DNA from 4 places in the Terribacillus aidingensis genome. Region 1 is predicted to be linked to each of the others. Evidence: riboswitches for the same ligand, from Rfam matches in the RefSeq annotation. Region 1 holds a riboswitch; each other region holds the start of a gene.
The links. Region 1 has a riboswitch for thiamine pyrophosphate ahead of ABXS78_RS00950 (thiamine phosphate synthase). Riboswitches for the same ligand answer to the same signal wherever they lie in the genome.
Positions count from the first base shown of each region.

Region 2: linked by a shared signal. The riboswitch ahead of ABXS78_RS06535 (YkoF family thiamine/hydroxymethylpyrimidine-binding protein) and the one ahead of ABXS78_RS00950 (thiamine phosphate synthase) in region 1 are both predicted to bind thiamine pyrophosphate.
Region 3: linked by a shared signal. The riboswitch ahead of thiT (energy-coupled thiamine transporter ThiT) and the one ahead of ABXS78_RS00950 (thiamine phosphate synthase) in region 1 are both predicted to bind thiamine pyrophosphate.
Region 4: linked by a shared signal. The riboswitch ahead of tenA (thiaminase II) and the one ahead of ABXS78_RS00950 (thiamine phosphate synthase) in region 1 are both predicted to bind thiamine pyrophosphate.

Region 1 covers NZ_CP159996.1:158,809-166,778, forward strand. The annotation lists gene ABXS78_RS00915 (metallophosphoesterase family protein) at 1-451, opposite strand, end outside; gene ABXS78_RS00920 (hypothetical protein) at 523-990, shown strand; gene ABXS78_RS00925 (serine hydrolase domain-containing protein) at 994-2,013, shown strand; gene ABXS78_RS00930 (NUDIX hydrolase) at 2,010-2,501, shown strand; gene ABXS78_RS00935 (DinB family protein) at 2,498-3,040, shown strand; gene ABXS78_RS00940 (SDR family oxidoreductase) at 3,187-3,939, shown strand; gene ABXS78_RS00945 (SDR family oxidoreductase) at 3,965-4,747, shown strand; TPP riboswitch at 4,860-4,971, shown strand; gene ABXS78_RS00950 (thiamine phosphate synthase) at 5,072-5,689, shown strand; gene thiO (glycine oxidase ThiO) at 5,673-6,791, shown strand; gene thiS (sulfur carrier protein ThiS) at 6,788-6,991, shown strand; gene ABXS78_RS00965 (thiazole synthase) at 6,995-7,759, shown strand; gene ABXS78_RS00970 (ThiF family adenylyltransferase) at 7,759-7,970, shown strand, end outside.
Region 2 covers NZ_CP159996.1:1,205,554-1,213,523, reverse strand. The annotation lists gene ABXS78_RS06550 (PAS domain S-box protein) at 1-476, shown strand, start outside; gene ABXS78_RS06545 (erythromycin esterase family protein) at 583-1,848, opposite strand; gene ABXS78_RS06540 (magnesium transporter CorA family protein) at 1,939-2,883, opposite strand; TPP riboswitch at 3,066-3,170, shown strand; gene ABXS78_RS06535 (YkoF family thiamine/hydroxymethylpyrimidine-binding protein) at 3,247-3,858, shown strand; gene ABXS78_RS06530 (ECF transporter S component) at 3,855-4,433, shown strand; gene ABXS78_RS06525 (energy-coupling factor transporter ATPase) at 4,430-6,049, shown strand; gene ABXS78_RS06520 (energy-coupling factor transporter transmembrane component T) at 6,030-6,767, shown strand; gene ABXS78_RS06515 (SOS response-associated peptidase) at 6,809-7,471, shown strand; gene ABXS78_RS06510 (DUF5085 family protein) at 7,521-7,970, opposite strand, start outside.
Region 3 covers NZ_CP159996.1:1,243,080-1,251,049, forward strand. The annotation lists gene ABXS78_RS06685 (NTTRR-F1 domain) at 1-973, shown strand, start outside; gene ABXS78_RS06690 (M3 family oligoendopeptidase) at 1,106-2,899, shown strand; gene ABXS78_RS06695 (peptide MFS transporter) at 3,108-4,481, opposite strand; TPP riboswitch at 4,691-4,790, shown strand; gene thiT (energy-coupled thiamine transporter ThiT) at 4,873-5,439, shown strand; gene ABXS78_RS06705 (general stress protein) at 5,474-5,824, opposite strand; gene ABXS78_RS06710 (hypothetical protein) at 6,017-6,373, shown strand; gene ABXS78_RS06715 (methyltransferase domain-containing protein) at 6,512-7,006, shown strand; gene ABXS78_RS06720 (NAD(P)/FAD-dependent oxidoreductase) at 7,039-7,970, opposite strand, start outside.
Region 4 covers NZ_CP159996.1:346,145-354,114, forward strand. The annotation lists gene ABXS78_RS01920 (methyl-accepting chemotaxis protein) at 1-1,433, shown strand, start outside; gene ABXS78_RS01925 (transcriptional regulator SplA domain-containing protein) at 1,622-1,867, shown strand; gene splB (spore photoproduct lyase) at 1,860-2,888, shown strand; TPP riboswitch at 2,949-3,049, shown strand; gene tenA (thiaminase II) at 3,164-3,862, shown strand; gene thiD (bifunctional hydroxymethylpyrimidine kinase/phosphomethylpyrimidine kinase) at 3,855-4,691, shown strand; gene thiM (hydroxyethylthiazole kinase) at 4,675-5,475, shown strand; gene ABXS78_RS01950 (YckD family protein) at 5,515-5,829, opposite strand; gene thiE (thiamine phosphate synthase) at 6,014-6,652, shown strand; gene ABXS78_RS01960 (copper resistance protein CopC) at 6,770-7,321, shown strand; gene ABXS78_RS01965 (CopD family protein) at 7,343-7,970, shown strand, end outside.

The DNA.
Region 1 (7,970 bases):
CAATACGAGAGAAAGGATCCTCGCTTATGTGGGCATTCACTTTATCTGGGTGGATATGGTAGTGCGTGAACAAAACGGCATGCCCCTTGATATGCTGATTGATTTGGCGTGGCTGCTTATGAAGTATGTCAAGGTAACCTGGATCAGTTCGGTCGGCAATCCACTGGTGATGTGCTCTTTCGTTCTTGTGGCTTTCGGGGTAAGTCTCCTGTCTGCTTAGTGCCAGCACAGCTTCATCATGATTTCCGGTAATGATTGATATGTCATCTCTGCCAAATAAAAGCTCCAGTACACGATCAGTTTCATAACCGATCGCCAGCATATCACCGAGGCAGTATATGTGCTCGACATCTCCACGCTTGTCTATATCTCCTAGCACAGCCTGCAGTGCAGCAAGGTTTCCGTGTATATCTGTCAGGACAGCAATGCGCATACAATCAGCCCCATTCATACTTTTTATATCCTTCATATATTTCCAATTATGGTAACATGGTTTGTGAGTGGAGAATAGGGGTTGATTGCATGAGTGTGAAAGGAATGATTGTTGGAGCTGCATTCAGTATCACAGCTGCTGTACTTTGTACCTTTATTTTTGTGATTGTTGTTAGTACCTCTCTTCTAATGGCCGCCCCCTCGATAATGTATATCGGGGTATTTCTTCAGGTCGTTGTGCCCTTTCTGATGGTTTTCAGTATTGCTGGAGCACAATTCAAAAGAATTGAACGGGTCAGTGAAGGGGTTAAATGGGCTATCAGCAGCATCATGGCTTTTATTGTGGTCGCCTATGCCGGTACGATTGGTTCCCTGACGACTCATATGGTCGTGTGGGGAAATAAACTGGAAAACTTAGCGGTCGGCGATATTATTGTGTGGGGTTTCATCTACGGGTTTCTGCTGCTGCCGTTGGCGGCACCGGTCGGTCGATGGCTGATCCTTTTACTAGTAGACTGCTGTAAGTTTTTTGAAGATTCTAAAGAGAGAGGTGTTTGAAGTATGAGCGGATTAGAGAGTAAATTGGAAAAGGTAGCAGAGGAAGTGGATTTCTCAGGTGTGGCATATGTTGTAGAAGAAAATCAAGAAAGCTTTTTCTTCCAAAATGGCTATGCCAATAAGCAAGATAAGCTAGCATTTGATAAGCAAACAAGGTTTGGAATAGCTTCTGGAGCAAAGATCTTCACAGCTGTGGCGATTGCCAAGCTAGTGGACCAAGGACGACTGGATTTCCAGACCAAGTTAATAGATTGTCTCCCGGTAGCATTTCCGCATTTTCATAAGGACGTAACAATTCACCAGCTGCTGACGCATACGTCTGGTATACCGGATTATTTTGATGAAGAAGAAATGGATGACTTTGAGGAGCTGTGGCAAACGTTGCCGATGTATCGAGTAAGATCGGGTGCGGATTTTCTGCCATTGTTCCAAGATAAGAAGATGATGTTTTTGCCTGGTGAACGGTTCCATTATAACAACGCTGCTTTCATCGTGTTGGGATTAGTGATAGAAGAACTTGCTAAAGAACCATTTACGGTTTTTGTCCAAAAGCATATCTTTGAAGCCGCTGGAATGACAGAGGCTGGATATTTTACATTTGATAAACTGCCAGGGAATACAGCAATTGGTTATATCAAGGAAGATGATGAGTATCGTTCCAATATTTATGCGTTACCAGTAAGGGGCGGTGCAGATGGCGGGGTGTATGTGAGTGTTACTGATATGGCGCGTTTTTGGGATGCACTGACTCAGTATAAACTGCTGAACGCAGAACTTACCGAGGCGCTGCTGAAGCCGTATGTCCAAGTCGATGAGGAGACATCATACGGATATGGGATATGGATAAAAAAAGAGGAGGGAAAAATCAAAAAGTATTATGTTGTCGGCTTTGATCCGGGCGTGAGTTTCCATTCTGCTTATTATCCAGAGACGGGAAGAAAGATAGTGGTACCTTCAAACCATGGAACTGGCCCGTATTACATAGTTCAAGCAATCGAAGAATCGGAGGAAAGAAGCAAATGACACAGGACTTGACCATCGATTTAGGTGAACAGATGCTGAATTGCCGGACAGCAGGCATTATTGTAAAAGATAATCATGTGCTGCTGCACAAGAACAAGAAAGATCCGTTTTGGACACTAATTGGCGGACGTATTCAGTTAGGAGAAGATTCAGGACAGGCTGTAAAAAGGGAATTCGAAGAGGAACTCGGCATTCCTGTAAGGGCAGAGCGGCTGTTATGTTCAGTGGAGAATTTCTTCACCTACAAAGGTCAGCCCTATCATGAATATAGTTTTATTTATCTAATACAGGGTGTTGAAAACAGGCTGTGCGGAATAGGAGAAGTCATATCACCAGAAGGAGGAGAGTTCCATTATGAATGGATTCCCTTAGAAAAAATCGGGGAGCTTTCGATTAAACCTGATTTCCTAGGTGAGAAGCTAGTCAACTTGCCATCTGCACCAGTGCATCTGATTCATAAAGAAAAGATATCTGTGGAAGCAAAATGAAAAGCAGCTATATGCAGGAACATTTTGAGACTATATATCTGCAAAGGAGAAGGTTTGAGGAAAATATCCGTAAATACAGCAATAGAGAATGGATGAGGCCTCAACCAGACAAATGGTCTATCGGAGAAACATATTACCATCTTTATTTGCTGCTAAAACGATTCAGGCAGCTAAATAAAGTTTATATCCCTGTTAGTAAACCATTCTCTGTATTTAAGAAGCGAGCTAGCTACCAAACGAAGATAGAAGATATCTATAGAGCATACCGGGAAAAACACGGTAAACCGATGAAAGCACCTTCCATTCTGCTGCCGCCAAAAGGGATAGAGAGCAAGGTGAAATTTGATCAGCTAAAGCATGATCTTCATAAGGAAACAATTCTGCTCAAAATCATGGTCTCTGAAATAGATAATGCTATTGCCGGACATATCCGCTATCCTGACCCACTCGCGCATTACCCCAACTTAATCCAAAGTGTGCAGTTGATAGGGATTCATGAGCAGCACCATTTTCGCCTCTGTCAGAAATATTACCTTTAGATTTAGTGAACATACTAATTGTATATGTTCAATAAAAGTTTTAGCACAGTTGCAAATAGCTTGCTGTATCTTCTTCAAAGGTGTAAGCTCTTACATATGAAGTAGGTAAATTAACCTATTTATACATATTGAAGGGAGCTTTGCTTATGAATGAGCAGAAAGTAGCAGTCATCACAGGAGGCGGCAGTGGTCTTGGACAAGCAGCAGCATTGCGACTGGCAGAAGAAGGTATCGCAATCAGTGTCGTTGACGTTTCTGAGGCAGCCGGTAAAGAGACGGTTCGCTTAATAGAAGAGAAAGGGTCAAAAGCTATTTTCATCAAATCGGATGTAAGCAAGGCAGAAGAAGTGAAACATTATGTAGATAAAACGGTCGAGGCATTTGGTACTATCGATATGTTCTATAATAATGCAGGTATTTCTGGTCCTGGCGTAAAATTCGTGGATAATACGATTGAGCAAATCGATATGGTATTAGGAATTAATCTAAACGGCGCCCTTTACGGGTTGAAATATGTATTGGAAGTAATGCTTGCTAATGGCGGCGGGCGAATTGTCAACACGTCATCCACAGCAGGTGTTGTAGGACAAGCCACAGTTGGTACATATTCAGCTACGAAGCATGCAATGGTTGGGATTACGAAAACGTTGGCTGCTGAGTATGCCGAGCAAGGCATTGTAGTAAATGCAATTGCTCCAGGTACGACAGAAACGCCAATGGTTCGAGAATACAAGGAAAAGAATCCTGATGCATTCAAAAATGCGACAGAACCGATTCCGCAGAAGCGCCTTGGCCAGCCGGAGGAAGTAGCAGAGCTTGTCACATTCCTATTGACTGGTAAAGCACCTTATATTAATGGTGTAGTTGTACCGATCGATGGCGGATTTACTGCAATTTAACAGAATCAGAAAAGGAGAGATTTCGATGAAACGTTTTGACGATAAAGTAGTATTGATTACAGGTGGGGGTTCTGGATTAGGACGCGCAGCAGCTTTGCAAGTAGCAAAAGAAGGTGCAAAGCTTTCTCTTGTTGATTTGAGTGAAAAAGGTATGGAAGAAACGAAGCAGGAAATATTGGCTGTAGCCCCTGAAGCAGATGTTCTTACGATTGTGGCAAACTGTGCAAATGAGCCGGAAGTTGAGGCGTATGTAAAACAAACAATTGATCAATTTGGTAAGATCGATAGTTTCTTTAACAACGCTGGTGTGGAAGGAACGCAAAATCTGACAGAAGAGTATCCTGTAGACGAATTCGAACGCGTTGTGAACATCAACTTGAATGGCGTATTCTACGGCATGCGCCACGTATTGAAAGTAATGAAGGAGCAGGGCTATGGTTCTGTAGTAAATACAGCATCTGTAGGTGGTATCCGCGGAATCGGCAACCAGTCCGGTTATGCAGCAAGTAAGCATGGTGTAGTAGGTCTTACGAAAAACTCCGGTATCGAATACGGACAATTCGGTGTGAGCATCAAAGCCATTGCTCCAGGTGCCATCATGACTCCAATGGTTGAAGGATCCCTTCGTCAGCTTGGCGGAGATAACTGGGAAGAAGCGGGCAAGGAATTTGTCAGCGTTAACCCAATGAAACGCTTTGGTAAGCCGGAAGAAGTCGGTTATCTTGTTGCATTCCTTCTTTCCGATCAAGCAAACTTCATCAATGCTACTGTTGTACCAATTGATGGCGGACAATCTTATAAGTACTGAGTCAGGCGCAGAAAAGACCATCTGGATAAAACCAGATGGTCTTTTCTTTTTTGTAATCAGAATCTTGCATAAAATGCTATTTATGTTACGATGTGGGTAAATTCATAATAAGTTTTCACACTAGGGGATCCCTTCATAAGGGCTGAGATGAAGAGTAGTGACTCTTTAAACCCTCAAAACCTGAACAGGTTCGGACCTGCGTAGGAAAGTGTAGACACTCGGGTTTACATGCTCTTTTGTATGTATTCATTCGCAAGTTTCACACCACTTTCCTTTGGGGAGTGGTGTTTTTTGCATGTCCGGCCTGTTCGTATTCAGGAGGTGATGGCAATCAAATTGATGGCAGTAACTGATGATGCATATGAGGCAGCAGATTTAAGACGTATCTTGATGGAGATACACCCTTATGTCGACCATGTGCAGATCAGGGAGAAACGTAAGCCTGCTGGTACAGTGTATCAGCTTTGTAAGGAGCTTTTGGCCGAAGGGCTGCCAGCACACAAGCTTTGGCTTAATGACCGAGTGGATATAGCTTTGCTGCTTGGCTTGAAGCAAGTGCATATACCAGGTCATGGTCTTCCACCGGAAGAATTGAAAAAGCTGTATCCTGATTTGCGGATTGGTGCGCCTGTCCATTCGTTTGAAGAAGCAATACAGGCGGAGTCTGTCGGGGTGGCATACGCGCTGTATGGGCATTGTTTTCCGACAGCTAGTAAGAAGGGGAAATCACCGCAGCCATTAGCCAATTTAGGGTATATCCGTCAGAATACCCACATTCCGTTATACGCAATAGGAGGAATTGATGTGGAGCGATTGGCTTTTTTGAAAGCGTTTGAATTAGATGGGGTTGCTGTTATGAGTAGTATCTTTTCTGCTGCAAACCCGCTTGATGCCGTGAAGAAATTAAGGGAGGAGTGTCTGCGTCTTGAAGAGATCCACTGAAGTAGCAATTGTTGGAGGAGGTATCATCGGCAGTGCAATCGCTTATTATTTAGCGAAAGCAGGCCATCAAGTCGATTTGCTGGAAGCAGGCCAAGTCGGATCAGGCTCGACGCAAGCAGCAGCTGGTATGCTAGGTGCCCATTCAGAATATAAGGAATTCGGTGCTTCCCTTTATCCCTTTGCCCGTACTAGTCAAAGGCTCTATGAACAGGCAGAAGAGGATATTCGCTCTCTGACAGGGATAGACATGGAACGTCGCCCAGGTGGTTTATTACAGCTTGTTTTTACAGAAGAAGAAACATTGAACTCTCCGTTCTCTTCGTTGGAAGGAGTAACATGGCTGGATCGTGCAACTGTGTTAAAGAAAGTACCTGGTCTGTCAGAAGCGGTTTCAGGCGCTCTTCATATGGCAGAAGATGTGCATGTCACACCTTCAATTGCCTGCAAAGGATTCCATACAGCTGCCCGTATGCTAGGTGCCCGGATTAACGCTTATACCCGGGTCGATGAGATTGTGAAGGAATCCGCTCATTATCGGTTACGGACTTCCAAGGGAGAATGGCAAGCGGATCGTGTGGTGATTGCCAGCGGAGTTTGGAGTAATGCTCTGCTCCAGCGTTCAGGGTTGGGGACGCCGATTTTTCCAGTGAAGGGTGAGTGCATTGCTGTTACGAATACGCAAACTCCTCTTACATGCAGTTTATTCCATGATCAGCATTATATTGTTCCGCGTAACAACAATGAGCTGATCATAGGTGCAACAAAGGTCAAGAATGATTGGAGCACTGAGCCCACGCTTGGAGGATTACAGACTATCATGGAGAAAGTGAGAAGGATGCTGCCAGAGGTTGATAAAATGCCGTTCCTCAGAAGCTGGGCAGGTCTCAGACCTCAGACATACGATGGCAAGCCGCTGATTGGTGAGCATCCAGAAATGAATGGCTTGTATATCGCTGCTGGCCATCAGCGCAATGGCATTCTGCTTGCCCCAGCTACGGGCAAGATGATTTGTGATTTGATAAGCAGCAATGAAGTTCTGGAAGAATGGAAGGAAGCATTTCGTGTCGATAGATTGAACACTGGCGAGGAGGTATTGATGTGAATATTCAGCTGAATGGCAGGCAGCAGGAATTATCTGCTGATATCAAGACTATAGCTCAGCTGTTAGCATCACTTTCCCTGGAGAAAAGGATTGTGATTGTCGAACTGAACAAAGAGATCATTAATAAAGCTTCATATGCAGATCAGCCGATTAGAAATGGCGATAAAGTCGAGCTGATTCATTTTGTAGGAGGAGGATGAAGAATGTTACAGATTGCAGATAAGACATTTGCTTCCCGCTTATTATTGGGAACAGGCAAATACCCGTCATTTGAGGTACAGGTAGAGGCGGTCGATATTTCGAAGGCAGAGATACTGACATTTGCTGTGAGGCGGATGGATATCTTTGAGCCATCTCAGCCAAATTTCCTGGAACAGCTGGATCTGGAAAAGTACTCTTTACTTCCGAATACAGCAGGGGCAAAGACAGCAGAAGAGGCTGTTCGTATTGCCAAACTGGCTAAAGCTTCGGGTTTATGCGATATGGTGAAGGTGGAAGTGATTGGCTGTGACCGGACATTGCTTCCTGATCCAGTTGAGACACTGCGGGCATCTGAAATGCTGTTGGAGGAGGGCTTCATTGTCCTGCCTTACACGTCGGATGATGTTGTATTGGCCAAGCGGCTCGTGGATCTGGGAGTACATGCGATTATGCCAGGTGCATCGCCAATTGGTTCGGGAAAAGGTATCATCAATCCTTTCAACCTGCGTATGATCATTGAACAGAGCAGTGTACCGGTCATTGTTGATGCTGGTATTGGTTCTCCTAAAGATGCTGCGTATGCAATGGAGCTCGGGGCTGATGGTGTCTTGTTGAATACAGCTGTGTCCGGAGCTGCAGACCCTGTTCGAATGGCATATGCGATGAAGCTGGCTATTGAAGCAGGTCGTTTAGGTTTTGAAGCAGGAAGAATTCCTGAAAAAAATTACGCAGTAGCTAGCAGCCCGAATGAAGGTTTGTTTACCTGATGAAGGATCGTTATCGGAAACAGGAGCTGTTCATCGGCAAGGATGGGCAGGCACAGGTGGAAAACGGTAAAATTGTCTTAATTGGGATGGGAGCATTAGGCTCTGCTTCTGCAGAGATGCTTGTACGTGCTGGTATTGGAGAACTGATGCTTATTGATCGGGATTATGTTGAATTCCATAATCTCCAGCGCCAGCAGCTGTATACAGAGCA
Region 2 (7,970 bases), 1.0 Mb from region 1:
TGGAGTTATATTGTCACCCGGTCTTAATTGAGGACACGAAAGCCATTCAAACTTATGTAAGAGATATCTCTGAGAAAAAACTAACTGAGAGAAAAAGCCAGGAATTGATGAATCAAATCAATGAACTTTCAGCTACTCTCGTGCCTCTTTTAAACGGAATAGCCATTCTTCCTTTAGTTGGTTCAATTGACGAGGAGCGGGCAAAACATCTTTTGAATCTTGTTCCTATTAAAGCGAAACAACAGAATGTACACTCTTTGATTATCGATTTCTCAGGTATCTTGCAATTAGACAAAGTTGTAACAGATTATCTCTTCAAGATTAATCACGTTCTCTCTATGCTTGGTATAAAGTCTGTCTTTACCGGCATGAGACCCGAGCTTGCGATAGAAGCAGTTGAAATGGATATCAGCTTGTTATCATCACCAACTATGTCTACAGTAAAAGATGCTTTGGATTACCTAGGCGTGCATTAATTCGGACTTCTTCTTTATATCTTATTAAGCAGTTCAAACATGATTTTTACAACTTAAAAGAGGAGCCGAAATATATAACGGCTCCTCGGGAAAATAAATTTTAACTTTAAAGCAAAACTCTCTCGACTGCCAAAGGCCTTAAAGCACTCGTTTCATCAATATAGATGAACCCATCATAGCGCTGTGACATATGAGAAGGCACATAATTACCAAACTGTTCAAACTCCGGTCGATACACTACACCTATCGCGCGATGTCCGATCTTCTGCTGGAATAAATGTTTATTCTCTGTATCGAAAAAGAGCATTTTATCAAATGCGCCGGCTCTATGCATGAGGTCCTCCCATGATCCCCCAATTGCTTTTGGAACAATCTTCACATCATGATTGACTCCCCATTCATCCGCAGCTATTACTGTTCCTCTGTTCGTACCGAATCCGATGATATACACATCTTCCTGAGCATTTTGCTGCCGTATAAGCTCGCCGACATTGACCATTCCATTATGCGCCATGTCAGTGGCTCTGGCGTCTCCAACATGTGTATTATGCTCCCAGACAATCGCCTTAGCTTTTGAGCCATAAAACTTCATAACCTCGTTCAGAGCATGCACCATATGTGTATCCCTTATATTCCATGATTCTTCATCTCGAACGACCATCGAGCGGTAATAATGCTCGGCATTATAAGCTACGAGCGCATTTACCTCCAGGTTAAGACGGAGCTCCTCTTCACATGGATACTGATCTTTCTTTTTTTGAATCGTTGCTAATAGCTTTGCAACCTCATCAATACAGCCTTCAGAATATAGACCAGCAGAAACAGCATATTCCTGATTGTCTCTGTTGAATGGTTCAAAACAAGTAAATGCTTTTTTGGCAATTTCGACGTCAGGAGAATCAATCTTCGTTAAGTACGAAATCACTTCCTCCATGGATTCCCAAAGACTGTACATGTCTATTCCGTAGAAGCCAACTTTTGGCTGCACATCGTGCTTTTCATTGTATGTCTTCATCCACTCGATCAAATCAATAATTTCTTCATTCGCCCACATCCACGTCGGCCATCGATTAAAACTGCTAAGGACCTCCCGAGCTGAGCCGCTTACCGTGTCGTAACCCTTGATGTAGCGGTTAACAGCCTGACAAGCGGGCCAGTCTCCTTCTACTGCTACAAATGTAAAACCCTTTTCTGTAATCAGCTTTTTGGTTATCTCCGCACGTACGGTATAGAACTCAGATGTACCATGCGACGCTTCTCCAAGCAAGGCAAATTTTGCATTGCCGGCCCTTTCACTTATGATACTTAATTCAGCTTCACCAGTTAGTGGTATTGCGTATTTTTTGATTGATTGTATTGTCTTTAAATCCATTTTAAACCCAACTTTCACTCTGAGGTGTGATAGATTTAAGTTTTGATAAAACGGATGAAAAAATACCTTAAGTTAATATCTTTAACCCTTTTAATCCACATATTTTTGCTTTTTCTTCGACTCGAGCATATCTCCTGTCCAGCCCTTCGCCTTTAAGAACAAGTAAACCAGAAGAGTCGAAAGGAGTATTAAGATGAGGGCTCCTGCATACCCGAACTTCCACTTCAATTCAGGCATATTATCGAAGTTCATGCCCCATAATGCGCCGAGCGCCATGACTGGTGTGAAAAGTACAGTCATAACAGTCAGTGTCTTCATAATTTCATTGCCTCTAAAAGAAGAGACAACATCTTCAAAGTCAATTAAACCTCTGATTTCCTCTTCATACGCTCTAACAAGATTCTCACAGCGCTCAACACGATAGTGTGTTCGTTTAAAATGTATGTTATCAGTATATCCCTCACCGAATGCTTCGACTACACCAGTTTTAACCTCTATGAAGGGAATCAAAAAGTTCTTCCATACTAATATCTCATGCCGATTTTCAGCAATTTTGTTAAGCAGCTTTGTATCATTATTCTCTTTCACCTGCCAAAGCAAGTCCTTCAATCTGACTTCATATTGATCGATTTTATGTAAAAAAGCTGAAATGATTTCTCCAAGGAGGATCATAAATCCTTCAATCGCATTGTCCGCATTTTGCATTTTAGCGAGAATATCATCTTTTGTTGTAGTCGGCAGCAGCTTAAAATCAAGTGCAGTTGTCAGCAGCGTGTTCTCTTTTACAAAGAAGTGAAAAAGATGCTTTTCTTCCTTCTTGGCTGCTTCCTGGACATATATGAGCGAGCCCCAAAGAGCCAGAGAGTCCTGATTTGTCGTCTCCATCTGCAGACTATTCGTGTCGGAAGAATGTATATGTTTTACCCATGGAATATGTATGGTGTACGCGTTTAGCTCGTCTTTTTTCTCTAAATCCTTCTTCTCATCTAACTGAAGCCACTCCCATGCAGTACCTGAAAAAGCGTGCTTCTCCATGTTTTCCCCTCCATTATTTTTCTATTCTACTTCCCTTCCAATTCGCTGAATAATCCATTATTCTCCACTTACTTTGGACGGTCACCATACTAGTGACAGCTGAAAATTGCAACGTTCCAACAACAAACCCTTTACAAATTCAGCTATCTTTTTTACTATAGACGTATCAATTGCATAAGCTTGCGACGCACTGGGGGAGCTGGTAACGGCTGAGAAGAATCATCTGATTCTGACCCTTTGAACTCGATCTGGATAATACCAGCGTGGGGAAGTGCAGCCAGAATTGTCCTGTTACTTTTGTATATTCTGCGACTGCGCCCTATGGTGCCGTCGCTTTTTATATGCAAAAAAATAGGAGGAATCATGATGGAAATTCAAAATTATTGCGGGACCAGTCGGATTGCCGGCTGCAGTTTTTCGGTTTATCCAATGGCTGACAGGTTCAAAGAAATTATATTAGAGGCACTGAGAACCGTGGATACGTCGAAAGTATGGATTGAGACGGACGATGTCACTACACTAGTTCGCGGGAGAATACCGCATGTATTCGATGTCACCTCTGCTATTTTCCTTGCAGCAGCCAAAGATGGCGATCATGTTGTGTTCAATGGTACATATTCCATCGGCTGTCCTGGAGATTCCACTGGGGACGTATACATGGCCGAGGACGAAACAAAGCTGAACCTACCTAAAGTAAAAGATATGAAGCTTGAAACAGCATCCAAATTCTCGCTTTATCCTTTAGGCGGCGGAAATTACATGGACACCATCTATACGCAAATTGATAATATGCGCTCTCGAGGAATCACTGTTTCCAAATCCCATTATTCCACTCGTCTTGATGGCAATGCTTTTGACGTCTTTATGGGTTTGGAGCATGTTTTCACTGAAACGGAGGCTTCCGGATCATCTCACACCGTAATGACGGTGACAATGTCTGCGAACAGTCCGTCTGCCAAGGGGGTAATCAAATGAAAAACTGGCGCATGAAAGATATCGTAGTCATGGCGGCACTCGCTGTTGTATTCGGGATTGTTTATCTCTTGTTCTTGCCGGTCAACGTCATCATGATGGGGATTGTCGGACCAATCGGAACCGATATCATCTTCGGAGTATGGTTCCTCGTCTCCATCGTTGCAGCTTATATCATTCAAAAACCCGGTGTTGCACTGGTATCGGAAATAATAGCCGGAATTGTCGAAGTACTGATTGGAAGCAGCGTCGGACCGATTGTCATCCTTTCGGCTATTGTTCAGGGACTCGGAGCTGAAGCAGCATTTGCCATCACACGCTATCGCTCTTATCATGTCCTTGTTTTGATGGGGGCTGGTGTTGGGGCCGCCATCACAAGTTTCATATGGGGATATTTCCGCGGCGGTTTTGTCGCCCTTGACCCTTCTTACGTTGTGCTTATGCTTATAGTCCGGATCATCAGCGGAGCTGTCATAAGCGGCTTGATCGGCAAAGCCATCAGTGAGGCGCTGGCTAAAACAGGAACTTTGACAAGCTTTCCCCTTGGTAAAACCTATCGCCAGCGAAAAGCAGGATGAAACAATCCCTTCTGGAAGTAAACCAGCTTACCGTGACATTTGAGGAAGAGAGCATTCCTACCTTAACTGATTTGAGTTTTACGATCCAGGAAGGAGATAGTATTCTCCTGCTTGGACCAAGCGGGTCCGGAAAAAGCACACTCACGTACTGTTTGAACGGGTTGTATCCAAAAGAACTTGATGGAAAGATGTGCGGCAGTATCTACTTCGCTGGATCCAGGATCGAGGATTTCAAAAGTGGGAAAATCAACTTAGAGGTTGGAACGGTATTTCAGGACCCCGAAACACAGTTCTGCATGCTAACCGTAGAAGACGAGATTGCCTTCGGGTTAGAAAATAAAAAAATGGCTCCTGCTTTGATGGATTCAGAAATCGATCGGGTTCTTTCCCTTGTAGGTTTAAAGCATAGGAGAAAAGATCAAATTCACACCCTATCCGGTGGACAGAAACAAAAGCTCGCACTGGCTGCAGTGTTGGCTCTCGAGCCTCGCATGCTTATTTTAGATGAACCGACGGCCAACCTGGATCCGGCTGCGAGCAAAGACCTTGTCGAAACGATACGTTTGTTAAAAGAACAGCAGGATATGACGCTTTTGATCATAGAGCACAATATTGACTATTGGCAGCCAATTATTAACCGGACGATGCTATTGGAACGAGATGGCTCTTTATTCTTTGACGGAGACTTGAGTGAAGCAGTCAATCTCTATGACGAGGAGCTGCAGGGGCGAGGCATTTGGCTGCCAGAAGCAGTTCTGCTTACCAAGCAAGCACAGCTTCCAAAACCTTGGCCGCTTACTGTTGACCTTCTCCCTCATGGTTTGCAGTTTCAGACTAAAACACCAGAGGTTATGCAGACCAAGGAACGTATAATTCAAGTGGAAAATGCTATCTTTCAACATAAAGAAAAAGTCCTACTGGATATCCCTAATCTTGATATTCAGCAAGGAGAATTCCTGGCTATTACAGGTAAAAACGGTAGCGGAAAGACGCTTCTTTCCCGACAAATTACTGGATTGCTGAAGCTCACAGCCGGAGATATCGAATTTCTCGGAAAGAAGTTACGTCGTTGGAAAACAAATGAACTCTACCAGCAAATCGGTTATGTATTTCAAAATCCTGAGCATCAGTTTCTTACAGACTCTGTTTGGAATGAAATCGCCTTCGGACAGACAGTAAACGCGGATGAAATTCAGAGGGTCTTGGAGGAAATCCAGTTAGCTGCACAAGCCGATAAGCATCCATTCACCTTGAGCCAAGGTCAAAAACGACGGCTCAGTGTAGCGACCATGCTTGTTCAAAAACCTCAACTGCTCGTGCTTGATGAGCCAACATTTGGCCAAGACAGCCATACTACTGAAGTACTGATGGATCTAATCTGGAGACATCATCAACGCGGGTGCACCATTGTCATGATTACGCATGATATGGAACTGGTCGATCGTTTTGCTTCGCGCGTGTTGATTGTGGATCAAGGGCGTATAGTAGCAGATGACCAGCCTGCAGGAATTTGGAAGAGAAAAGATCTGTCAGACTATGGACTCTCCCTTCCCGCAAAAGAAGCTTACAATAAGCGGACACAGGAGGACAGCCTCTATGCATCATATCAATCCTAGCATCAAAGCAGGGACAGTGACGATAGCTGCGATCGTCATAGCTTTCCTCTTTGATCCATTGGCATTGCTTTTGTATATCGGCTGGACCATGGCTGTCACATTGCTGTTGGGTAAAGTACAGATAAGGAAGTACCTCCTATATCTGCTTCCCTTCACCCTGTTCGCTATCGGTATGCTCGTATCCACTCTGCTGTTTGCGAAAACACCGGAAAATCCTTCTGTCACCCAGCAGTTCCTCTTCTGGGACTTGCCGAAAGAAACGGTGCAGGATGCACTTGCATTAGCTATCCGAGTTTTCAGCTACGCTACACTATCCTTGCTATTTGTCCTGACAACAGACAAAGTGGCGTTCATCTTAAGTCTTATTCAGCAATGTCGCGTTTCACCGAAACTTGCATACGGCATTTTAGCTGGCTATCGCTTTTTGCCTTTATTAAAAGATGAGTTAACGACGATCCGCTCTGCGCATCTTATTCGGGGAGCCAAAACGAATACAAGCAGATTCAGCCGATACAAACAGTACACGATTCCCCTGCTGGCCAGCGCAATCCGCAAAGCTGAACGGACAGCCATAGCCATGGAATCCAAAGGCTTCACAGGAGAAAGAGACCGCACATTTTACCGTACGTATCATACAAGGTGGACAGATTGGATTTTTGCTGCAGTCATGCTTGCCGCCATTGCGCTGTGTATCATCGTTTCCAAGTCGTTTCAGTAAACGGCAGAAGGGTTATAATGGAGAAAAAAGGAGAGATGAAGATGTGCGGCAGATTTACATTACTCACTCCCTGGGAAGAGCTCCTGCGAACCTATGATGCTGTCTCAGAGATGGAAGCACTCGAACCAAGCTACAATATCGCTCCAACGCAGCAAATTGCAGCAGTCATCCATGACGGGACCAAACGCCGGCTCGGAACCCTGCGCTGGGGACTCATCCCGCCTTGGGCACCAGATAAGAAGATCGGCAGCAAAATGATCAATGCCAGATCCGAAACACTGCTGGAAAAACGCAGCTTCAAGAAAGCATTTCAGAAACAGCGCTGCCTCATTCCCGCTGACAGCTTCTACGAATGGAAAACCGAAGACGGCAAAAAACAGCCCATGCGCATCCAGCGCAAAGATAAAAACCCACTCACATTCGCAGGACTGTGGGAGAAATGGCAGGATGAAGATGGCAGCAACATCTTCACCTGCACCATCATCACAACCGAAGCAAACAGCTTCATGCAGCAGATCCATAACCGAATGCCAGTTATACTGTCAGCTGCCTCTCAGGACAAATGGCTCGACCGGGAACAGCAAGATCCAGATAAATTGCAGGAATTATTGAAACCTTATTCCGAGGAATTGACGGCTTACCCTGTTTCTACGCTTGTTAATTCGCCGAGGAATAATAGTGAGGAATTGATAAATCCATTGTGAATGGAGCATGCCGGGAGCATGCTCTTTTTTTATGTAGTAATTAACAAAATCACTCAATAACATAATCGTTTAAATTTATCGCGTAGCCTACACTCATCTCTACGTAATTAATTCCAGACAAGCTGTTTTTGTACTCAACAAAAACTGGTGTGCTTTGCTCCAATTGATTCACTTGTAGATACCCTATTAGCTCCCAATACTTTTCTTGGGATTTCTGGTCAAAGTCTTCCATTATTCTCGTCATCAACATGGGACTAAGTGTGAAATAACTCCGGAATCTAACCTCTTCCTCTGGATTAATGTAACCTTTTATTGTACCTTCATCTACTGTTAAAAAAATCTCTGCCGTCATAATTTCACTCTGTGGATCACTTATAATAGAGAAGAACATATTTCCAGACAAATGCAGACCGCTTCCTTCTAAGATTTCTCTAAAGTCGTCCATGGCCTTATCGATTTCTTCAGGTCGGAAAGCATAATACTTTGAAGCTACATTACG
Region 3 (7,970 bases), 1.1 Mb from region 1:
AACAGGGGAAACCGGATCGACAGGTATTACTGGAGTAACGGGAGAAACCGGATCAACCGGGATTACTGGAGTTCCGGGGGAAACTGGTTCGACAGGGCTTACCGGAGTAACAGGTGAGACTGGGTCAACAGGACTCACCGGAGTGACAGGACCTACTGGAGTTACCGGAGAAACTGGAACAACAGGACCTGCAGGATTTACCGGTCCAACGGGAGCAGCGGGAGCGACAGGAATAACAGGCCCTGCAGGAATAACTGGTCCAACGGGAGCAGCGGGAGCGACAGGAATAACAGGCCCTGCAGGAATAACTGGTCCAACGGGAGCAGCAGGATCGACAGGAACAACAGGCCCTGCAGGAATTACCGGTCCAACGGGAGCAGCGGGAGCGACAGGAATAACAGGCCCTGCAGGAATAACTGGTCCAACGGGAGTAGTAGGATCGACAGGAACAACAGGCCCCGCAGGAATAACAGGACCTACAGGAGTAGCAGGTGCAACCGGAGTTACTGGTCCGACCGGTTTAACCGGGACCACTGGAATTACCGGACCAACAGGCTCCACAGGTAGTGCGCTGCCTTCTGTTAGCGCTCTTGCAGCAAACCAGGTAACCACAGCTATTGCTATTCCTCTTAATACCGATACGGTAGTTAATACGATTACTCCGGCAGTAGTGGCGGGTAACAATGTGAAATTAGATTTTAATGTACAAATTGCTGTAGTAACCACTGCCAACTGGTCAGTTACTATAACTGCTACACTCCGAAGAGATGGAACTACTCTGAATCAGGTAAGCATTGGTCGAACTGGTACACTAGCAGGGACATATCGTATCTTGCTACCTAATACGTTTGTAGACGTGGTACCAACCACTGAAACAGCGACCTATACAGTAAGCATTACTGTTGTGCCAGGTACAAATATTACATCTGCCGCGGCTGAGACGCGTAATCTGAACGGTACACGCTTTGTTTAATAGAATCAAGACCATAGCATCTAAAGCTATGGTCTTGATTTTTATTGCAATGCCGAAAAATAGCGAACAATAAAACTTTTCAGTCAATAACTCGGAGCGTATAATAGAAAGGTAGTTTAAGGAGGTATACATATGACAAATAAATATGGACAAACATGGGATCTAGATGCAATTTTCCCTGGTGGCAGTAATTCAGCCGCGCTAACGGAATTCGCAGATAAAGCGGATCAAGCTTTACAAGATTGGAAACAGGCTTTGGAAGCCTTCCAAGTTCCTGATCAGGCTGAAGATACTGCTGGCTTGGTAAGTATCGTAGCGGAGTGGGAAACTTCTGCTAAACATGTATTCGAGGTTGTTGCATTCGTTGAATGTCTCGTTGCACAGGATGTTACAGACAAAAAAGCAAAGCAATGGTCTGGGAAGAAAGATGAACTTATGGCTGCCTACAGCGGAACGCTTACTGGTGTAGATCAAGTTATTACACAAGTGCCGCAGCAGACGTGGGAACAGATGCTTGAGCAGCCGGAATTGATAGATTATGCATTTGTGCTTGATGAGCGCAGAAAAGAGGCTGCTGAGAAGCTGTCGCCTGAACAGGAAGTATTGCTGAATGATTTGGCGATTGATGGCTACCATGGCTGGGGAGGTATGTACGATACGATTGTCGGCAGCATTCAGGTACCATTGGAAATCGATGGAGAAGAGAAATCCTATTCTGTTGGTCAGGCTGCCAATAAATTGGATGCTCCAGATCGCCAAGTAAGGCAGCATGTATTTGCTAGAATGCAGGAAGCTTGGACAGAAAAAGAAGATTTCTTTGCTGAAACGCTTAATCATCTAGCAGGTTTCCGTCTTCAGACATACAAGCATCGAAAATGGGACAGTGTGCTGAAAGAGCCGTTGGCTTATAACCGTATGTCTCAAGAAACACTGGATGCTATGTGGGGAGCGATCACGGATGAGAAGGATTCATTCGTCAAATACCTGCAGCGCAAAGCGGAAATCCTCGGTCTGGAAAAATTGAGCTGGTATGATATTGATGCACCGCTCTCCTCTGCGACAAAGCATGTATCATATGACGAAGCTGCTGACTTCATCGTGAAGAATTTCCGGAAATATAGCAGCCAAATGGCAGATTTCTCCCAGCAAGCATTCGAAAAGCGTTGGATTGAAGCAGAAGACCGCAATAGCAAACGCCCCGGTGGCTTTTGTACCAGCTTCCCAGACAAAAAGGAAAGCCGGATTTTTATGACATTCAGTGGTACTGCTTCCAATGTATCTACGCTAGCGCATGAGTTAGGTCATGCTTATCACAGCTACGCAATGAATGATGTGGAACAGTTGAACCAGGAATATGCAATGAACGTGGCTGAGACAGCTTCGACATTGGCTGAATTGATTGTTTCCGATGCTGCAGTAAGAGAAGCAGCGACGAAAGAAGAGAAAATCGCATTGATCGAGGAGAAGATTCAGCGCAGTATTGCTTTCTTCATGAATATCCATGCGCGATTCTTGTTTGAGACGAGATTCTATGAAGAACGTAAAAGCGGATTAGTATCCGCTGCTCGATTGCGCGAGTTGATGGTTGATGCTCAGAAAGAAGCATATAATGACCAGCTTGATGAATACGATCCAACATTCTGGGCGTCCAAGTTGCATTTCTACGCGACTGACGTACCGTTTTATAATTTCCCGTACACATTCGGGTTCTTGTTTAGTACTGGTATATACGCAAAAGCAGCAGAAAACCCGCAAGACTTTGAGCGTTCCTACAATGCTTTGCTTGAGGACACTGGCCGGATGACGGTAGAAGACTTGGCGATGAAGCATTTGCAGGAAGACTTAACAGATAAGGCTTTCTGGCTTAAAGCTATCGAAGTTTGTAAGCAGGATATTGAGGAATTCTTGAGACTGACTGCTGAATAATTAAGAAAAGACCACTTACTGAAGTGGTCTTTTTTCATGAAAGTTCGTTGAAGTTAAACTGTCCTTATCAGCATGCACCATCCAGAACTGTTTGACGGAACTTCTGAATAAGCTTGGAACTCAGAACAGTTCGCAAGCTGTTTACATAGGGAAAGAAAGAGAATACATATAAAAAACACAGTTCCTTGGAGGAACTGTGTTTTTTGGATTAGTCACGCGCATCCAACATGGATTGCAGTTTTTTGGAGACTGCTAGCAGGATCAAACCTACTACGATAGCGACTGCACCAATTATACTGAAGATCTCGACATAACCAAGTGATTCTGTCAATGCAGCAAGCTGTCCAGCGATAAGGCTGGCAATACCAGTTGCGGCCATCCAGACACCCATCAATAGAGAAGCGATTTTCACTGGTGCTACTCGACTTACCATCGATAGCCCAACGGGTGACAGACATAGTTCACCTAACGTATGGAACAGATAAGTGAAGACGATGAATAGAATATTAGCTCTGTGAACGATATTCCCTTCGTCACTGCCTGTATAAAGCACTGCTGGTACTAAAATCATAAACCCTAATCCCAAAAGAATCATACCCATGGACATTTTCGTCGTTGTGCGCAAATCACCGCGTTTTGATTTACTAAGTTTCAACCAAATAGCAGATATGATTGGTGCAAGGAGGACAATGAACAATGGATTCACAGATTGGAACCAGGAAACAGGTATCGTATAACCGCCAATACTTCGATCAATAAAATCTCTCGTATATAGTGTTAAGGAAGTACCAGCTTGTTCGAAGCCAGCCCAGAAGAAGATGATGAATACAGCTAGAATCAGTACTGCACCTGTCCGCTTCTTATCAGCAGCTGTCATTTTTGCTGGAACGCTTCCCGCAGCTATATTAGTACGTGCAGGTTTTGTGCCAATATCACCTAAATAACGCTTACCTAACAAGCTAAAGATCAACTGACCGATAACCATACCAATAGAAGATGCCAAGAATGCCCATTTGAAGCCAAAGTGTTCAATTCCAGCAGCATCAGTTGTATGGAATAGATCCTCAGCAAGGAATCCTGCAATTAGAGGAGAGAAGAATGCACCGATGTTGATACCCATGTAGAAGATGGTAAATGCAGCATCTTTACGTTTATCCATCGGATGATACAACTCACCAACATGTGTTGAGATATTCGGTTTGAAAAAGCCGTTACCAATTATTAGGAACAACATACCAATATATAATCCCCACTGATTGTTGAATAGGAATATTGTGAAATCTCCGATCGCCATTGTTACGCCACCAATAGTGATAGCGGTACGTAGGCCGATATACTTGTCAGTCAAGTAACCGCCAATAATTGGCGTAAAGTATATAATTCCTGTGTACAAACCATAAATTAATGCAGCTTGCTGCGTATTCATGCCCAATCCGCCGCTTATTGCTGCAGCAGTTAAGTAAAGCATTAAAACTGCACGCATACCATAGTAGCTATATCTTTCCCACATTTCGGTGAAGAAGAGAAGATACAATCCCTTTGGATGCTTCTTCCCTTGTGGGATTGTAGCTGGTGTATCCATTTTAAATCCTCCCTTTTTAAAGAACATTGTCCATTATACGTCATAGTTTTTCTCGAATTCAAACAATTTCGTTAGATGAAGTAAAAGTAATAAAATTGCTAAAATTTGCACTTGGGTAATATTTCACTTATAGGAAATATTATTAATTATTGCTAACGATGTCATTTTTCTATATAATAGATGGACAACAGAAAACAAAACGGTACAAAAAAGCCTGCAGGGGGAGCCATTTCGGCTGAGATGGACGTATGTCCAGACCCTTCGAACCTGTGAGTTAGCACTCGCGTAGGGATGTAGCTTCTTTGATGGGGAAACAATGCACATTGGGCCATCGGAAGGATCCCGCTGCAGCATTGTTTTTTTGTTGCATTCTTTATTAGGGGAGAAAAATATGCAATCAAGAAGCAGGGTTTTATTTTTAGTAGAGGTGGCAATATTCGCCGCACTTGCATTCGTATTGGACTTATTTTCATTTAAAGCATGGGCGCAGGGAGGGAGTATCTCCTTGCAGATAGTACCAATTTTCTTAATGGCATTCCGGTGGGGATGGAAAGGCGGACTTACAACAGGATTAGTAGTCGGGCTGCTGCAATTAGTTACCGGTCCTTATATAATACATGTTGTCCAAGGTTTTATGGACTATCCTCTAGCCTTCACTCTAGTTGGGCTGGCAGCTGTCACAGCTGGATCCGCTCGTAAGGCTGCAAAAGAAAATAACCGCACAAAGCTTGTAGGAATGTTGATCATCGGAACATTGATTGGCAGTATAGGTCGGTTTGCAGCACATTTTGTAGGTGGAATGGTCTTCTTCGGATCTGCAGCTGCACCAGGACAAACTGTTTGGGCGTACTCGCTCATATACAATGGCTCTTACCTGCTGCCAAGCTTTATAGCTAGTATTATAGTTATTCTCATTCTCGTTTTGGCTCAGCCAAAACTTATCTTACCGAAAAAATAAGAAAAGGCACTGTCTCATGACAGTGCCTTTTCATTTAGATAAGCAAGCCTTCGACGTTATCTGTTTCAGTTACAATCAAAAAGATTTTACCTTCATCAAGATCCTCTTCAAAATCCTCGGCTTCTTCTTGGGAAAAACCGATTTCTTTCAATTTTGCACGAAGTTCATCGCCTTGTTTACTGAACATGCTGCCAACAGCACTTTTAGCTCCCATCTCGGATAATCCAATCGTGTTGGCATCCACTTTACTGGATACACGTTTTGTTCTGTCATCATCATGTGACAATACATAGATGTTATCTTTGTTTACGCCTTTTGTGCTTAAAAGTTGAATGTCTTCTTGCAGCTTTTCATCGTTCGTGTACTCTTTTAAATATGGTTTCATGTTGAATTCTCCTTTTTTAGCTAATTTGATGTACTAAATGTCTACCCGCTGGCTAGAAAATAAAACCAACAATAATAATTGCAAATAATCAATATAGTATGTCTATTGTCTGATATTCGGCTTACAGACGCTGTGGGTTGTGATAAACTGAATGTAAATCGAAGTTTCCAGTCCTGGTGAGGAGGAAACAATATGGCAGATATCATTGATTTGGACCAATTTAAGACTAAAAAATGCTTATGTCAGGTTGCCAAAATGAAAGGTATTGAATACGAAATATATTTGACTGTCGTTAAATATGTGGACAAGCATACAGAGAATCTACTTCCTGAGTATGCTTTTAAAACGACAGATTCCGATCTGTATAAGATATTCAATGGGAATCGCGAACTTTTTTTGAAAAGTTATTATGACTTGCTGCGTTATTGGGATATCCCGCTGATTGATGCTGAAAATCCTGCCAATATGGAATTTGAACGCTTTCCTAAAATAGGAGATCTATGTGCTTTTATTGACCGAAAAGTTCAAACTGATAAATATACGTGTTGAAAGGACAGCTGGATGTTTCAGCTGTCCTTTTTAAATGAAGGATAGAAAATGTTAATCCGTGAGAGCATAGGGGAGATACGTTTAGCTTTGTATTATAAGGGCAATACAGAACTAATTGATTCAAAAGGAGAGAGTCATATGGTGAATAAGACAACAGAAGTTTCCGCAGCAGAAGTGCTAGAGCTATTGGAAATAGAGGGCGGAGAAAAAGTGATAGTTTTCGGTGCTGGTAATGGTAATTTGGTTATTCCTATTGCTCATAAAACAAAGGATCGCGTTACAGCTCTTGAGAAAGATGAAACTTTATTGGAAGAGTTAGCACTTCGTGCAGAAGAAGAGACACTAACGAATATCGACCGGATGCCGAGTGGATTAGACAGGCTTCTTAATTTCCCCGACGCTTCCTTTCAACGTGGACTTGCAGCATTCGTGCTGGATAGCTTAGATGAACCAGAGCAGGCAGCGGCGGAAATGTACAGAGTGACTATTGAAAAAGGTATTATGATAGCGCTCGGCTACAGTAGAGATCACAGCGCAGATCTGCTTGCAGACAAATTGAAGAAGGCAGGGTTTGAAGTATCTCAAGGGGACTTAAATGAAGAAGTATATTATGTGAAAGCTTATAAAGCATGAGAAAACCGCCAAATGTGGCGGTTTTTTATTTATTATTGAAGCATGCTTGGGATATCGCTCTCTGCAGTCGGATAAGCCCAAAGCAAGGATTGCAGCATTTGTACAGGTGCTTCCATTTCAATTGCCAAAGTGAAAACATTAATCAAGTGTTGAGCATGGGCAGCAAATATATGTGCACCGACGATAACCTGTTTTTCCTTGTCCAAAATGATCTTGCTGAATCCTTCCTCCAGCCTCGTTATCTTGTTTGTAAAGAAAGAGCTCAAATCTTGTTCTATGACAGTATATTTGTCCAGTGCTTTTGCCGCCTCGTCAGCTGAAATGCCAACTGAAGCAATTCCGGGAATCGTATAAACAATGGAAGGTTGAACATGATTGAATTCATCTTGTTGTTTCCCTTCCAGCATGTGATGAATAGCACGGCTTCCAGCTTCTGAAGCCAACGGTGTAAGAGGTAGCTTTCCATCATCTGCACAATCACCTGCAGCGTAAATATGCGGTGCAGATATACTCTGCTGATTTTTATCTACTTTGATGCCTTTCTTGCTATAGGAAATGGAAGTCTGATCTAATCCCATTTCTAACACATTCGGTGTTCGGCCAGCGCCGTGAATTACAATATCAGCAGATATCTTTTCCGTTTGGTTTCCGCAACGCACGGAAACGATGAATTTGTTTCCTTGTTTTTCAACAGATTCCAGTTCGGTATTCGTCCTAATATCGATACCGAGTTTTTTGCTGTAAGCGACCAAATGGTTGACGACATCTTCGTCGAATCCTTTCAATGGACGTTCCCCGCGTTGAATGAGTGTTACTTTTCTATTGAAGCGTGCAGCAATATGTGCGAATTCAAAACTGATATATCCTCCACCGATCAGCACCAATTCCTGAGGAAGCTCATGAAGTTCGAAAAAAGCATCGCTTGAAACTAGGTGTTCAAATCCATCTACGGGAAGTTTAGCAG
Region 4 (7,970 bases), 190 kb from region 1:
TTCAAGTAGAGGAAGAACTAGAAAAACTGGGAAATGGCGGTATGTCAGCAAGAGGAAAAGAAATCTTAGAATCTTATAATAAGGAACGCAATAAATTAAACGACATTAGGAACCGAGTGCTGAAATTTGCATTGGTAAATCAAAATGATGATGCATACAATCTTTTTGTAGAAGAACAGATCCCGCAGCGTACAGTAGTTAATGATATTCTGCAAGAACTGCAGGACCAGAATACGAAGGAAGCAGAACAAACTTATGTGCAGGCAACTGAGGACGTAAGACTAGCTACCATAGTCTTATCTAGCGTCATAGGTGTAGCCTTAATACTGCTGATTATAATAGGAATCCTTATATCGAAGCTTATCGTCTCTCCAGTGAAAGAGTTGCGTATTTTATTGGGCAAGGCGGCAGATGGAGATTTCAGTTCGGATGGCACGCATCAATCCAAGGATGAAATCGGCGAACTGACTGCTTCTTATAATGCTATGGCAGATGGTATGCGGTCTATTATTCGAGTTGTGAATGATACATCCCAGCAAGTGGCTGCATCTGCAGAAGAACTGAGTGCAAGTGCGGAACAAAGCAGTTCGTCATCTGAACATGTAGCCAAAACGATTCAAGAGCTGGCAGAGGGTTCAGTCCAGCAGCTTGAGCTAGTTACAACTGCTACAGGGACAATGGGCAGTATGGGGCAGCATACGAGCAAGCTGGCTTCAAACGCTCAGAATGTTGAAGAGGCAGTGCAAAAAACTTCTGAACTATCCATTCAGGGAGGGCATGCAATCAAGGATGTAAATGAACAGATGGAAACAATCACTTCCCATGTGCAGGAGCTTTCTGCGTCGATCGACAGTTTGAACAAACGGTCCCGGGAAATCAGTGATATTACGAGCGTTATCACGGATATCTCCGCACAGACCAATCTTCTTGCGCTGAATGCCACTATCGAGGCAGCGCAGGCTGGAGAGCATGGAAAGGGATTTGCGGTAGTCGCAGATGAGGTGCGCAAGTTAGCTGAGGAAACGAAGGGAGCAGCAGGACAAATTGCTGCTTTGGTTGACTTTATCCACCAGGATACGACTAAAACAATCGATCTGATGCAGCATGCAGCGGACGAAGTACAAGCTGGTACACGAGTTGTGGATCAAGCGGGCGGTTCTTTCCTTCAGATTGAAACTGCGGTAGCAGGTCTGGTGGATGAATTCAAAGAGGTGAGAGTTGCTCTGGAAGGTATGATTGCTGGTACAGATTCAGTCAATATGTCACTTGGGGATGTGAACGAGGTCGCAGAAGAAGGAGCAGCTTCAACCGAAAGTGTGTCAGCTGCAACAGAACAGCAGCTGGCTGCCATGCAGGAAATTGCGGCATCATCCAGTTCTCTTGCATTTATGGCAGAGGAACTTCAAACCGCTATTGCTCGTTTCCGTGTGTAAGTTAATTGGTTAGCAGATAGTAACCGATAAAGGATAAGATTAATAATAGAAAAACATATATCATCCATTTCATATGAACCCTCCTCTAAGAAGTAGACGGATACTTCCTGGAAAAGGGTTCATTTTTTTACATTGTTTGTAACCGAACTGCGCATACTAGTCGCAGTATGTACAAAGGAGGCAATGTAATGGATGCTTTTCAAGCAGGAGAAATCGTCTATGTAATTATCCGCAACCCCCATGCACAGGGAGTAGCCAATATACAAGAGGCTGCGGTCGTCCATAACCCGGAAAAGCCAGGGGAACTGGCTTTGTTTGTGTATGAAACCTATTATCCACTCAATGATGAGGTGGCGGTTTATCAGGATCTCGGAGAGGCGGAAGAAGCATATGTATCCGCTTTTGGCTTAGCCGATGGAGGCTATTATGGTTAAGCCATTTGTACCGCAGCTTGTGTATATAGAACCTAGGGCATTAGAGTATCCGCTCGGCGTGAAGCTGCGGAATAAATTCAGGGACATGGGTGTAGAAATACGCGAGACAACTTCCCATAATCAGGTTCGTAACCTGCCTGGTGATAATGATTTCCAGAAGTACCGAACTGCCAAATCAACGCTTGTCGTCGGCGTGCGGAAAACCCTGAAATTCGATACATCGAAACCTTCAGCAGAATACGCTATTCCATTTGCGACAGGCTGCATGGGGCATTGCCATTATTGTTACCTGCAAACGACGATGGGATCCAAACCTTATATCCGTACGTATGTGAATACGGATGAAATATTTGATGCGGCAGAGCAGTACATGCAGGAAAGAGCCCCGGAAGAAACACGGTTTGAGGCTTCCTGTACGTCAGATATCGTTGGTATCGACCATCTGACGCATACGCTGAAACATGCGATTGAATATTTCGGTCGGTCCAAGCACGGACAACTGCGATTTGTAACGAAATTCGCCCATGTGGATCATTTGCTGGACGCTGACCATCAAGGACGAACGCGATTCCGCTTCAGCATCAATGATGATTATGTGATCAAATATTTTGAGCCAGGAACTTCCCGTTTGAAGGATCGAATCGAAGCTGCGGTGAAAGTAGCCGAGGCCGGGTATCCGCTTGGATTCATCGTAGCTCCGATTTATTTGCATGACGGCTGGCAGAAGGGCTATCCGGAAATGCTCGAGCATCTGGAAGCAGCTTTGCCTGAACATGCAAAAAAGAACCTGACATTCGAATTGATCCAGCATCGATTCACGAAGCCGGCAAAGCGCGTTATCGAGAAAAATTATCCGATGTCGAAGCTTGAGCTGGATGAAAGCAAACGGAAATATAAATGGGGGCGCTATGGTATCGGAAAATACGTCTACCAAAATGAAGAGCAAGAAGAAATTAAGGATGTCATAGGAAGCACAATCTATAAAATGTTCCCGCAATCCAGGATTGAATATTTCACTTGATTCATCGGTTGACAATCGTATCTGTGCATGTGATAGTTAAGAGGACAATTAAATTTCGAGGAAGTCCACTAGGGGTGCCATTTGGCTGAGATAAGAGTGATCTTTATCCCTTTGAACCTGATCTGGTTAACACCAGCGTAGGGAAGTGGAGCCGGATTCGTGTATTTTCTGCACACTTGACTATACGAGTCGCTCCATACTTCTGGAGCGGCTTTTTTATATGGCCGGCGCCAATCACCCTTCCGACGGGGCTTTCTCCATAGGAGGAGAAAAACATGTTTTCTGCACAATTGAGAGAAGAAGCAAACCCGGTATTCGAAGCAATCTATGCACATCCTTTCGTAGAAGGAGTTGCGAGTGGATATGTGCCGCGTGAGGCATTGATCCATTATGTGAAAGCTGACTATGAGTATTTGACAGCATTTGCCCGTATTTACGGTTTGGCAGTCAGTAAATGCGAAACCCGAGAAGAGATGGAATTTTATCAGTCCCAAATTCATTTTGTCCTGCACAGCGAGATTCATCCGCATAACGTCTTCTGCAAGGTAGCTGGTGTGCAATACGAGGATCTGCAGAGGATGACACCACCGCCTGCTGCTGACCATTATATTTCACACATGATGAACAGTGCCGTACAAGGAGATATAGGGGAGCTGATGGCGGCGCTACTTCCTTGCCCATGGACGTATCAAGCGCTGGCGGCACATATTATCGAAACAAAGGCACCGGATGATTCCAATCCATTCCTGGAGTGGATTCAGTTTTATGCCAGCCGGGAAGATTGTATGCCGGATGTGACGTCAGAACTTAGCAAGCGACTGGACAAGTGGGCCGAGACAGCGGGTGCAGCTGCAAAGGAACGTGCAAGGAAAGCTTTTCTTAAGAGCTGTATGCTGGAGTATAATTTTTGGGAGATGGCAGCCACACAGCAAGACTGGATGATCCCATTGAAAGGGGCGTCCATTCATGCCTGATATAAAGAGCGCTTTGACAATTGCAGGAACAGACCCTTCGGGAGGGGCTGGAATTCAGGCTGACTTGAAAACTTTCCAGGAGCTTGAAGTATACGGAATGAGCATTGTCACCTCCCTCGTTGCCCAAAATACGATAGGAGTACAGGCAGTGCATCATGTTCCAGTAGAATTTCTTGAACAGCAGCTGGAATCAGTATTCTCTGATATCACCCCATCTGCTGTAAAAACGGGGATGATTGCATCAGAAGAGATGATGCGCTGCGTCGCTGCTGTTTTGATTAAATCAAAGACTGCCTATGTCATGGATCCTGTCATGTATGCTAAAAGCGGACATGCACTCATGGGAGAGAATTCCAGAGATGCATTGAAGAAACATCTTGTTCCACTCGCTGCCCTAATTACACCGAATATACCGGAAGCAGAGGAACTCACGGGTATTCGTATCGAAGATGAAAATAGCGTAAAAACCGCAGCGAAAATGATTGTCCAGGAATATGGGGCAAAAGCTGTCCTGATGAAAGGCGGTCATATGGAAGGAGCATCTGCGTCAGACTGGCTCTACGACGGAAATAGCTTCACAGTCTACACAGCAGAACGTATACAGACGAAGCACACGCACGGGACGGGATGCACGTATTCTGCAGCAATAACCGCAGAACTGGCTAAAGGGAAATCTCTGCAAGAAGCAGTCCGGATCGGTAAGGATTTTGTAACAGATGCGATTTCGTATTCGCTTCAGCTTGGAAAAGGGAATGGTCCGACAAATCATTGGGGGTACCGTCTGCAAGGTGTGCCAGTCCAGGAGGAACAGCATGATGAAGTATACTGATGTGATAAAGCAAGTCCGGGAGAGAAATCCATTGATTCACTGCATTACCAATCAGGTTGTCATTAACTTTACGGCGAATGGTTTGATCGCACTCGGAGCTTCTCCTGTGATGGCATCAGCAAAGGAAGAAGCCGCGCAGATGGTCCAGCATGCACAGGCGCTGCTATTAAATATCGGCACACTTGCCGCAGCAGATGTGGAAGCAATGATCCTAGCCGGAAAAGAAGCGAATAGGCTCGGAATACCAGTAATTTTTGATCCCGTCGGAGTAGGTGCCACAGCGTACAGAACAGAGACGGCCCGCCGCATATTGGCGGAGGTGGATGTCACTGTTATTCGCGGTAATGCAGGTGAAATATCCGTCCTAGGCGGAACATCTGTCAAAGTGAAAGGTGTAGATGGATCCGATGATGGTATTTCACCAAGAATTGTGCAGCAGCTGGCCAGGGAATTGGATGCTATTGTGATTGCAACCAGTAAAATAGATATCCTTTCAGATGGGAACCATACGTATAGTGTAGCTAATGGGCATGAGATGCTAAGTAAAATAACAGGGTCTGGCTGCTTGCTAGGTGCCGTTATAGCGGCATGTGCAGGAGTAGCTGACAACGTACTGAAAGCTTGCATCGGTGCTCTTGCCTTTTATGGTATTGCAGCAGAGAAAGCGGCTAAGACAGTAAACGCTCCAGGCAGCTTTCAGATTGCTTTTCTTGATCAGCTTTATTTGTTAGAAGATCAGGCGATTGATTCGGAGAAGGTGGAACAATTCGAAGTGAAAACATAAAGGAACAATCAGCAGCGTGTGGCTGCTGATTGTTGGATATCATTTTTCTGGATGAGGATGAGGGCCATGCCTGTGCGGTTTCGGAATGAAACCATCCTGCTCTAATTGTTTAAACCTTTGATCCAAATGCTTCTCGATTTGATCTGCTTTCTCTTCAGAGAAAACACCATATTCAACGTACTTCTCAATGATTTGTTTTTCCTGCTCTAATGCCTGTTTTTGCAAAGCTGCTATTTCTTGCTTCTGCTCTTCTGTCAGTACATCAGCGACAGCTTTGTCAGCCGCAAAACCGGCAGCTGGATTGGATATGACCAATCCGAAGCATAGAGCGATTACTACAGCCCCGGCTTTCATCCATTTCAATTTTATCATCTCCTTGTTCAAAGCTTGGGCTTACTTTACGCAGTTTTGGGATTGCTATCCATCTTCCACACTTTTTCCTAATTTGGGAGAAAGGAATTTTTGACCTGAGGAATGGGAACATGTTCAACACATAATGGGGATGTGGAATGTCTTAATTGGAAAAGGAGTAATACACATGAAAGAAGAATTGGAGCTATATTTCATCATGGGCAGTCAAAACTGCCAGGATAAGGACCCGGAGGACATACTGGAACAGGCGCTTGAAGCTGGAATTACCATGTTCCAGTTACGTGAAAAAGGGGAAGGGGCTAGGACTGGACAGGAGAAGAGACAGCTGGCTGAACGACTTCAGGCAAGGTGCAGGGCACATAGCGTTCCTTTCATTGTTAATGACGATGTGGATCTTGCGATTGCGATTGGTGCAGATGGCGTGCATATCGGACAAACGGACGAAGCGATGCAGCAAGTAAAGGCGCGCTGCCCAGAGCATTTCATTATTGGTGTGAGTGCTCAAAATGCCGAAGAAGCTAAAAAAGCAATTGAGGATGGAGCCCACTACATCGGTGTCGGGCCAATTGCCGCTACTCGCACTAAGATTGATGCCAAATTCCCGATTGGACTGACGGGACTGCGTGAGATTCGGAAACAAGTTGGTGACTTTCCGATGGTCGCGATCGGGGGGATTAATCAGAAGAACGCCGAGGCTGTACGGCAAGCCGGAGCGGATGGTATCTCTTTCATTTCTGTCCTAACCAAAGCGGCTGATATCCAGCAGGCAGTAAATGAGCTGAAGATGGAAAAGGTGCACAAGTGAGTGCATCTTTTTTATTTTGTGGAATTAAAATGTAAGTATTTGGTCACAATTCGTTCTATACGCTATCTATATTCTCTTATACGATGAAAGAGACATTTGAAAATTGGAGTGGTAAATATGAAGAAGTCAATGTTGGTCTTGCTGGCATTGTTCTTATATATGCTGCCGCAGACTGTGTCCGCTCATGCAGTACTGACGGCATCGGATCCAGGACAAGGTGATATAGTGACAGAGAGTATGGATGTCTTCACTCTGACATTCAATTCGGATGTGGAGGATGTAGTAGAGACAATAGTGACAGTCAACGGACAAGCACTAGCCACTGATTCTGCAGCCGTCGATGGGACGACTGTTACCGTCCCATTAGCAGAGGAAATGATTGATGGGGATTATGAGTTCAGCTATAAGGTGATTTCAGCTGATGGACATGAAGTTGGTAATACAGTTTCCTTTACAGCAGAAGGTCTGACCTCCAATGGGGAAAGTAGCGAACAGGAATCGGAAGATCAAAATGAACAAAATACACAAGTGAACGAACAGGAGCAAACAGCTGCAGAGAAATCGCATGAAGAAGAAGATTCCGATTCAGGTTTTATCATAACGGGATTGGTGATTATCGTCTTACTTTGTGCCGCTGTTTTGTTCTTCACTTATCGTAAAAGGGACTAACTCACCGTGATTCTCGTTCCATTGTTAGAATTACTGTCGTATATCGCTTTTTCTTTTCTCGCTGGTCATCTTGTTTTCCAGTTTGTACGCAAGGAAGAAGCAGCAATCCGGACACCGCGAAGTGACGTATTAGCCGCTGCTGCTTCTGCGGCGCTAGTCACGAGCGGTCCTGTTATCAATCTCGTTTCTCTGATAGGTGCACAGAATGGATATGGGCAGGCATTGAGCCAAGTATTTTTCCAATTTACAGCTGGAAGAGTCTGGATCGGTATCTTCGTTCTGGCTATCTTTGTCTGGCTGCTGATTTATTTCAACAAATTTCCTCTTCTCACGCTTATCCTGTTCCTTGGCATGCTATTTCTTAGTGCGTATGGCAGCCATACAGCAACAGAGGGTGGGTTGATCGGTGCTTTTGCTCATTTCATCCATTTGGGTGCTGCTGTTTTTTGGGTCGGTGTACTGATTCATGTATGTTTTTATGCATCAGAACAATTCAGTTGGGAAAGTTTCTTGAAATGGTTTACGCCATTCGCCATTTTGCTGGTCATGCTGGTAATGGCTAGCGGCATAACCGTCATGCTTTTCGCTATGGATATTCGAAACTACGGAAATGCGTTGATGCTGACATATGGACAAATGCTGTTCTTGA